Regions from separate parts of the Lactiplantibacillus sp. 3062 genome, predicted to be linked through region 1. Evidence: riboswitches for the same ligand, from Rfam matches in the RefSeq annotation. Region 1 holds a riboswitch; the other holds the start of a gene.
The links. Region 1 has a riboswitch for preQ1 ahead of ACWQAU_RS08520 (nucleoside hydrolase). Riboswitches for the same ligand answer to the same signal wherever they lie in the genome.
Positions count from the first base shown of each region.

Region 2: another riboswitch for preQ1. It lies ahead of ACWQAU_RS00080 (QueT transporter family protein); the one in region 1 lies ahead of ACWQAU_RS08520 (nucleoside hydrolase).

Region 1 covers NZ_JBVAYE010000004.1:170,162-173,584, reverse strand. The annotation lists gene ACWQAU_RS08530 (ABC transporter ATP-binding protein) at 1-259, shown strand, start outside; gene ACWQAU_RS08525 (ECF transporter S component) at 488-1,039, opposite strand; gene ACWQAU_RS08520 (nucleoside hydrolase) at 1,036-2,016, opposite strand; PreQ1 riboswitch class I at 2,037-2,081, opposite strand; gene ACWQAU_RS08515 (dihydrofolate reductase family protein) at 2,437-2,976, shown strand; gene ACWQAU_RS08510 (cation:proton antiporter) at 3,040-3,423, opposite strand, start outside.
Region 2 covers NZ_JBVAYE010000001.1:18,647-22,069, reverse strand. The annotation lists gene ACWQAU_RS00090 (acetylornithine transaminase) at 1-532, shown strand, start outside; gene argF (ornithine carbamoyltransferase) at 525-1,547, shown strand; PreQ1 riboswitch class I at 1,602-1,647, shown strand; gene ACWQAU_RS00080 (QueT transporter family protein) at 1,656-2,162, shown strand; gene cbpA (cyclic di-AMP binding protein CbpA) at 2,440-3,078, opposite strand; gene ACWQAU_RS00070 (L,D-transpeptidase family protein) at 3,233-3,423, opposite strand, start outside.

The DNA.
Region 1 (3,423 bases):
AAGTGACCTCTCCGGTGGTGAACGCCAACGTGTTGCCATCGCCCGTGCTCTTTACAATGATCCAAGCGTCATTCTCGCAGATGAACCGACCGCCAGCCTGGACACGCCCCGCTCCATCGACGTCGTCAAGCGCCTCGCCAACGAAGCTCATCAGCACCAAAAGGCCATCGTAATGGTGACCCATGACCAACGGCTGATTGATGACTGTGACGTGGTCTATCAAATTGAAGATGGTAAGATGAGTCGCCGCGACTCGTAGTGCCACTGACCACTGCACTTTAACCTCATAACAGTAAAAATGACCTCGCCAGGAATGTTCCTGTGAGGTCATTTTTACTGTTCATATTTACACGACTCATCAGACACTACGAATCGAAAACTAGAATTTGCCAAGCTCAAAGACAGCCTGCTTCGGCCCGCTGGAAAAAGTGCGAGTTAGCGTAAACATGCTTAGATTTAGTCATCCGACACCAAGTCATCCGTTCAACTAATTAGCTTGCGGCAATTTATATCGCAATGCGCGGTAAACAAGTGCGACCACGTACACTGTGATAAACCGATCTAAATAATCCGTTCCCACTTGTATCAAGAAGACGGCCATCGTTTTGCCCATACCGGTACCTAATAATAATTGGACTAGCATGCTCGAACCAGACGACGTGATGCCATGAAATAAGATGACCGTAATCGCCGTGGATAAAAGTGTTCCGGGAAGTGAAATAACACCAGCTAGCCACCAATTTGACCGCCACGTGCCCGGCTTGATTCGCCGATATAGCAGACCAGCAACTAACCCAGTCAGCAGTTGAACGGGCATGAAGAACAGCGAGTACAGGTCTGTCGTCGCACCCACGATAACTCCGGTGGCACCCCCGGCCAACATTCCACCCAGTGGTCCAAACACAGCAGCAGCCAAAACGGTACCAATTGAATCTAAATAAATCGGTAATTTTAACATCAAGGCAATGTTACTGCCAACAATATTCAGGGCAATGCAGAGCGCCAATAACGTAATTGCCCGCGTTTTTATTCTCTTCATGCACTCACCAATTGGTGCAAGACTTGCGTTAAATCAGGATCAGCCGCACCGACCACAGTCGTTAAGAACAACCGCCAAAAAGCTACGACGTCAACCTTCGTCATGATTTGACTATTGGGTGTGTTGTGCCAGAAATCATGATCATCCACGATTGACTGCCCACGCGCGACACCATCCGTCACAACCGTCGTGTAGCTTTCAAAGCCACTCAGAATCGTTGGGTCAAGCATTCCGGCCACGGCCAACGGATCATTGATCACACAACCAATAACCCGTTCATATTCCCAATGAAAGTCAAAATAAAAGGTTGTAATTTTCTCAACAAAAGCCCCCATTGCTGGATTGACGTCTTTAATATACGTTAATAAACTGGGTGTCAACACGATGTTACGCGTGACGTCTAAACCAACCATCTGAATGGGAACAGGCATCAAGTCAAAGACGACCTTGGCCGCATCCGGGTCACACCAGAAGTTGTATTCAGCCACTGGCGAACAATTACCGTGACTCCGATAACTTCCACCCATCAGTGTAAATTGATCGACTTGTTCAAATAAGCGTGGATCACGTTGCAGTACCGTTGCAATGTTCGTCAACGGTCCCAACGCTAAAATCGAAGTATCAGGTGCTTCAATCAGCGTCTCTTCAATAAAACCAGCGGCATCTTGAATCGGTCGTACCGCCGTTACCGCTGGAATCTGACTATTCCCTAAGCCATCATCGCCGTGGGTGTCTTGCGCACTCGTGTAGGCGACTTCCAATGGGCGATTAGCGCCCAAATAGACTGGAATATCCAATCGGTCAGCCAAATCTAAAATTTTCAGTGCATTTTCCGCACCGATATGGGTTGGCACGTTCCCACAAACAATTGTAATCCCAATCACATTAAGTGCCGGTGATTTAAGCGCCAATAATAGTGCTAAACTATCATCGATCCCGGGATCACAGTCAATAATAACGTTACGCGTCGCATTCATTCTCTTACCTCCGATAACTGAAGTTCTTGGTTTTTTATCCTGGGAAGTTTACGAACCAGGCCAGCTCGCCTAATTAGGTCAAACTGTATGTGATGAAATGCTAATCCAATTATAGCGGACGGTGGGGCCCTTGAAAACCACCAATCGTTACTTCGACTCACATCTTGATGGCCGATGCTACCTCTCTGACAATAATCACCACGACCTGCTTAACCCACTGTGCATACTCATCCCCATTAGCCCCACAACATCATTATTTGCAGTATTCATACGCTCCCAGCGACACCTTAAGTAGTTCCCCACCTCCCATTTCGAACCAATTATTTAATTATGTTACTGAACTTTTACCAGAGTTCATCAAGTGAATGACCGGAAAACATGGTACAATATGACTACTAAAGATAAAGTAGGTGTCGAATCATGCGTAAAGTTCAGTTTTATGGGGCCGTTTCAATTGACGGTTGTTTAGCCACCAAGGATAATCGGCTGGACTGGCTGTTCAAAACAGCTGGTGCCAACGATGCCCCCACCGAAGCATTTATGCAGCAAGTTGATACCGCCATCATGGGCCGCCATACTTACGAATACACGATGGAACAAACCACTGATCAACTCATTAATCCATATAATCCGGCGACCCACAATATTGTCATGACTTCCCACCCCCACACCGGCGATGAACGCACCCAGTTCACCAATACCCCCGTCACGAAGATCGTCGAAGACTTGCGCCATACCGCTGGCAAAAATATTTGGATTGTTGGCGGTGCTGGCGTCTTAATGCCGCTGTTAGCTGCGGATTTAGTTGATGAGCTCTACATCCAGATTGCACCAGTCATTTTGGGTGATGGTATTCCCTTATTTAAAGCAATTGACCAGCAACAGCGCTTTGAATTAGTTGACACCAATCGATATGGTCAGCTCGCCGAAGTCCACTATCAACGTTTAACAACTGAATAATGTCGTGATTAAAAAATCCCAGCCCGTTTGCAACACGCAAACAAGTTGGGATTTTCAATTGCTTTAAGCTTCACGTTGGCGTTTAACCGCCTGACGAAGTAATAGTGGTGCAATCAGCGTCGTTAAAATGATTGCCGTGATGACTGCCGAATAACGATCAGCTGATAGTAATTTGCCTTGATAACCAATCTGTGCAATGATCAGGGCCATCTCCCCACGTGACACCATGCCGGCGCCAATCTCATAGCCGCTTAACCAATTAAAACCCGCCAACCGTGCGCCGACCCCGGCACCAATGATCTTAGTGGCAATTGCCGCAACGGTAATCACAGCGATGAACCAAAAATCGTTCAGGAAACCATTGAATGACATATTCAGCCCAATACTAACGAAAAAGACTGGGATAAATACAGCATTACCAATGGGTTGAATATGCTCATCGATAAC
Region 2 (3,423 bases), on a different contig from region 1:
CGGTCGGACTGGTTACCGGATGGCCTATGAAGGTTACGGCCTGGATCCTGATATCTACACGGTCGCCAAGGGCTTAGCGAATGGCTTGCCAGTGGGGGCAATGGTTGGTCGGCGGCAATTAGCCACTGCCTTTGGTCCGGGCAGCCATGGCTCGACGTTCGCCGGTAATACTGTTGCTATGGCGGCGGCAAAACGTGTCTTGACCCAATTAACACCGGCGCTGTTAACGACGGTTCGGGCCCATGCCGAACTTGTCTGGCAAGCCCTAGCGACTCAAGTCGAACCGATACCGGTAGTTAAACAAATCACGGGGAAGGGCCTAATGATTGGAATCCACTTAGATGAACAAATCCCGGTTAATCAAGTCATTACCCGGCTACAAGTAGAAGGCTTATTGACGTTATCAGCTGGCGATAATACGTTACGTTTGTTACCCCCAATTGTGATGCAACCGGCCGATTTATTAGCTGGGATTGCCTTGATTGCAAAGGTACTGACAACTTTGACAACGGAGGTCACGACGAATGAATAATCAATTTGAAGGTCGGTCATTCTTGAAGGAAATCGACTATACACCAACAGAATTAGCTTACTTAATTGACTTTGCTAGTCACTTGAAGACCCTTAAAGCACACCATATCCCACACCCTTATTTACAAGGAAAAAATATTGCGTTGCTGTTTGAAAAAACGTCAACACGGACACGTTCTGCGTTTACTGTGGCGGCTAATGATCTGGGCGCGAATCCAGAGTTTTTGGGTAAGGACGACATCCAATTCGGGACGAAGGAGTCAGTTGTTGATACGGCGAAAGTACTGGGGTCCATGTATGATGGTATTGAATTTCGGGGCTTTAAACAAAGCACGGTCGAAGACTTAGCGACCTATAGTGGTGTGCCAGTCTGGAACGGATTGACCGATGAGTGGCACCCGACGCAGATTTTAGCGGATTTTTTAACATTAAAGGAACATTTTGGTCATTTAAAAGGGTTGACGTTAGCGTACGTTGGTGATGGTCGCAATAATATGGCTAATAGTTTACTTGTGGCGGGAGCGATGCTCGGCATCAATATCGCTATCGGGGCCCCGGTAGCGTTACAGCCAGCCCCAGCAGTGGTCGCGTTGGCCCAACAGTATGCGCAGGCAGCTGGGAGCACGGTCGTGATTACGGCTGATCCGCAACAAGCCGTTACTCAGGCTGATGCGCTTTATACGGATGTCTGGGTCTCAATGGGCGAGCAGGTCGACTATGGTGAGCGGATCAAGCAACTATTGCCGTTTCAAATTAATACTGCGTTACTCGCAGCTACTGGCAAGTCATCGACGATTGTCATGCATTGCTTACCAGCACTACACGATCTAAAGACGCAGCTGGGAGCCAAATTAGGCGAACAGTACGGAATGACGGCGTTTGAAATTACGGATGATGTCTTCCAGAGTAAGCAGGCGGTCGTCTTTGAAGAGGCCGGCAACCGGATGCCAGCAATTAAGGCGGTAATGGCGGCTACATTAGGTAACTTATTTATTCCTACCAGCATTTTCAATTAGCAAGCTTGCGGGAACTACTAGAGCGTGCTACGATTATATTCGCTTTGTTTCAATCAATACGTGGTTCGTAACCATCCCACGTTAAAAAAACTAGGAGGAATTAAGCGAATGACACAATCAAAAATTCGACCATGGATTATCAACGCCCTAGTCGCTGCAATGTATGTTGTATTATGCCTAGGCCCCGCAGCTTTTAGCTTGGCATCGGGCGCAATTCAATTCCGCGTTTCTGAAGGGTTGAACCACTTAGCCGTGTTCAATCGCAAGTATATTTGGGGAATTGTTGCTGGCGTTATTTTGTTTGACGCTTTTGGTCCCGGTGCGAGTCTCCTCAACGTTCTCTTTGGTGGCGGCCAATCATTATTAGCCCTGCTGGTATTGACGTGGTTGGCCCCTAAGTTGAAGACGGTTTGGCAACGGATGTTACTGAATATCGCGCTATTCACCGTTTCGATGTTTATGATCGCACTGATGATTACCATGATGAGTAGTGGTGTCGCTTTTTGGCCGACGTATCTAACAACTGCTTTATCAGAGTTGATTATCATGAGTATCACTGCGCCAATTATGTACAGCTTGGATCGGGTCTTGCACTTTAGTGACCGGATTCAGTAGGGTGTGACTGAATTTAATATTAAGAACGACCGGCGTAGTATGTGAAGATGGTTTTTCGCATATTACGCCGGTCTCTTATTTATTCATTTAATGAAATGTGGTTAATTTGATTTTTGGTTGATTATTTTGAAATGGTCAACGCGTTTTGGATTGTTAACTGCTCGGTAGCAATGATCGTCCTAATTCGAACTGTTTTCAGCAGTCTTAAGCTGGTCGCTTTTGAACTGAAAATTCATCTCATAAAAAAAGCCCCAAGGTAACCTCGGGGCAACTGTGATTATTCAGCTTGTAAATCTTCCACTTCGATGACTTTAAATTGTTTGCGATTCAAGTTGTCGATAATTCGTTTGAGCTTTTCACTGTCGACATTTTCTGGCAAGGTAAAGAGCGTCCGATAACCGAGTGTCCCGTTTTGGACGTCTAAGGTCAGGCAGCCGGCGATTGAAGTATATTTCGTGATAATCTTAGCCATGGCTGCAAGGTCGCCGCGTTCACCAACGGAGACAACTGTTAAAACATAGCTACCAACATTAACGTTCCAAGATTGTGAGAGCATGTCGAGCAGACGCGTATGAGTGAGAATGCCATAGAAATAGCCGTGTTCATCGAGCACCGCAATGTATGGCAAATCTTTGATGGAGAAGAAGATGTTGTAGAAGGCGGAGTCGACTTGAATCGTTTTCGTGGCATTTTTAAGCAGGGTCGTCACGGGAAGCGACATGTCGCCGCCCCGTGACTTGTGCCGATAGATGTGCATCTTATAGATGTTGCCGCGGAAGATATGACCGGTTTCATCTAAGATTGGAATACAGCGGAAGCCGGAATCCTCCAAGACTTTTAAGGCGTCCTCTAAGGTCGCGTCCGCCGTAATGGTGACGAGGCGTTCTTTAGGCTTTACGAGTGTTTTTAATAGCATAGCAGTTGGTCCCCCAGATTTATTAGTTTGTTTTAATAAATAATACCATAAAACGACCGCTTACACGTATCATTATGACATCAAACGACGGCTAAAAGGGATGAAAAAGCCGGCCTGATAACATTCAGACCGGCTTGGTTAAATTAGATTTAAATTAGAAAACAATGACTGGTGTTCCGACTGGCACGGCAGCAAAAACTTTTTTCATGACAGAAGGTGGGGTGTTCACACAACCATGCGAGCCGTGCTTCTTGTACCAAGTACCACCATATTGAGTTTGCCATGAAGAATCGTGAATTCCTTCGCCAGTGTCATCGAACGGCATCCAATAAGAAACTGGTTGGG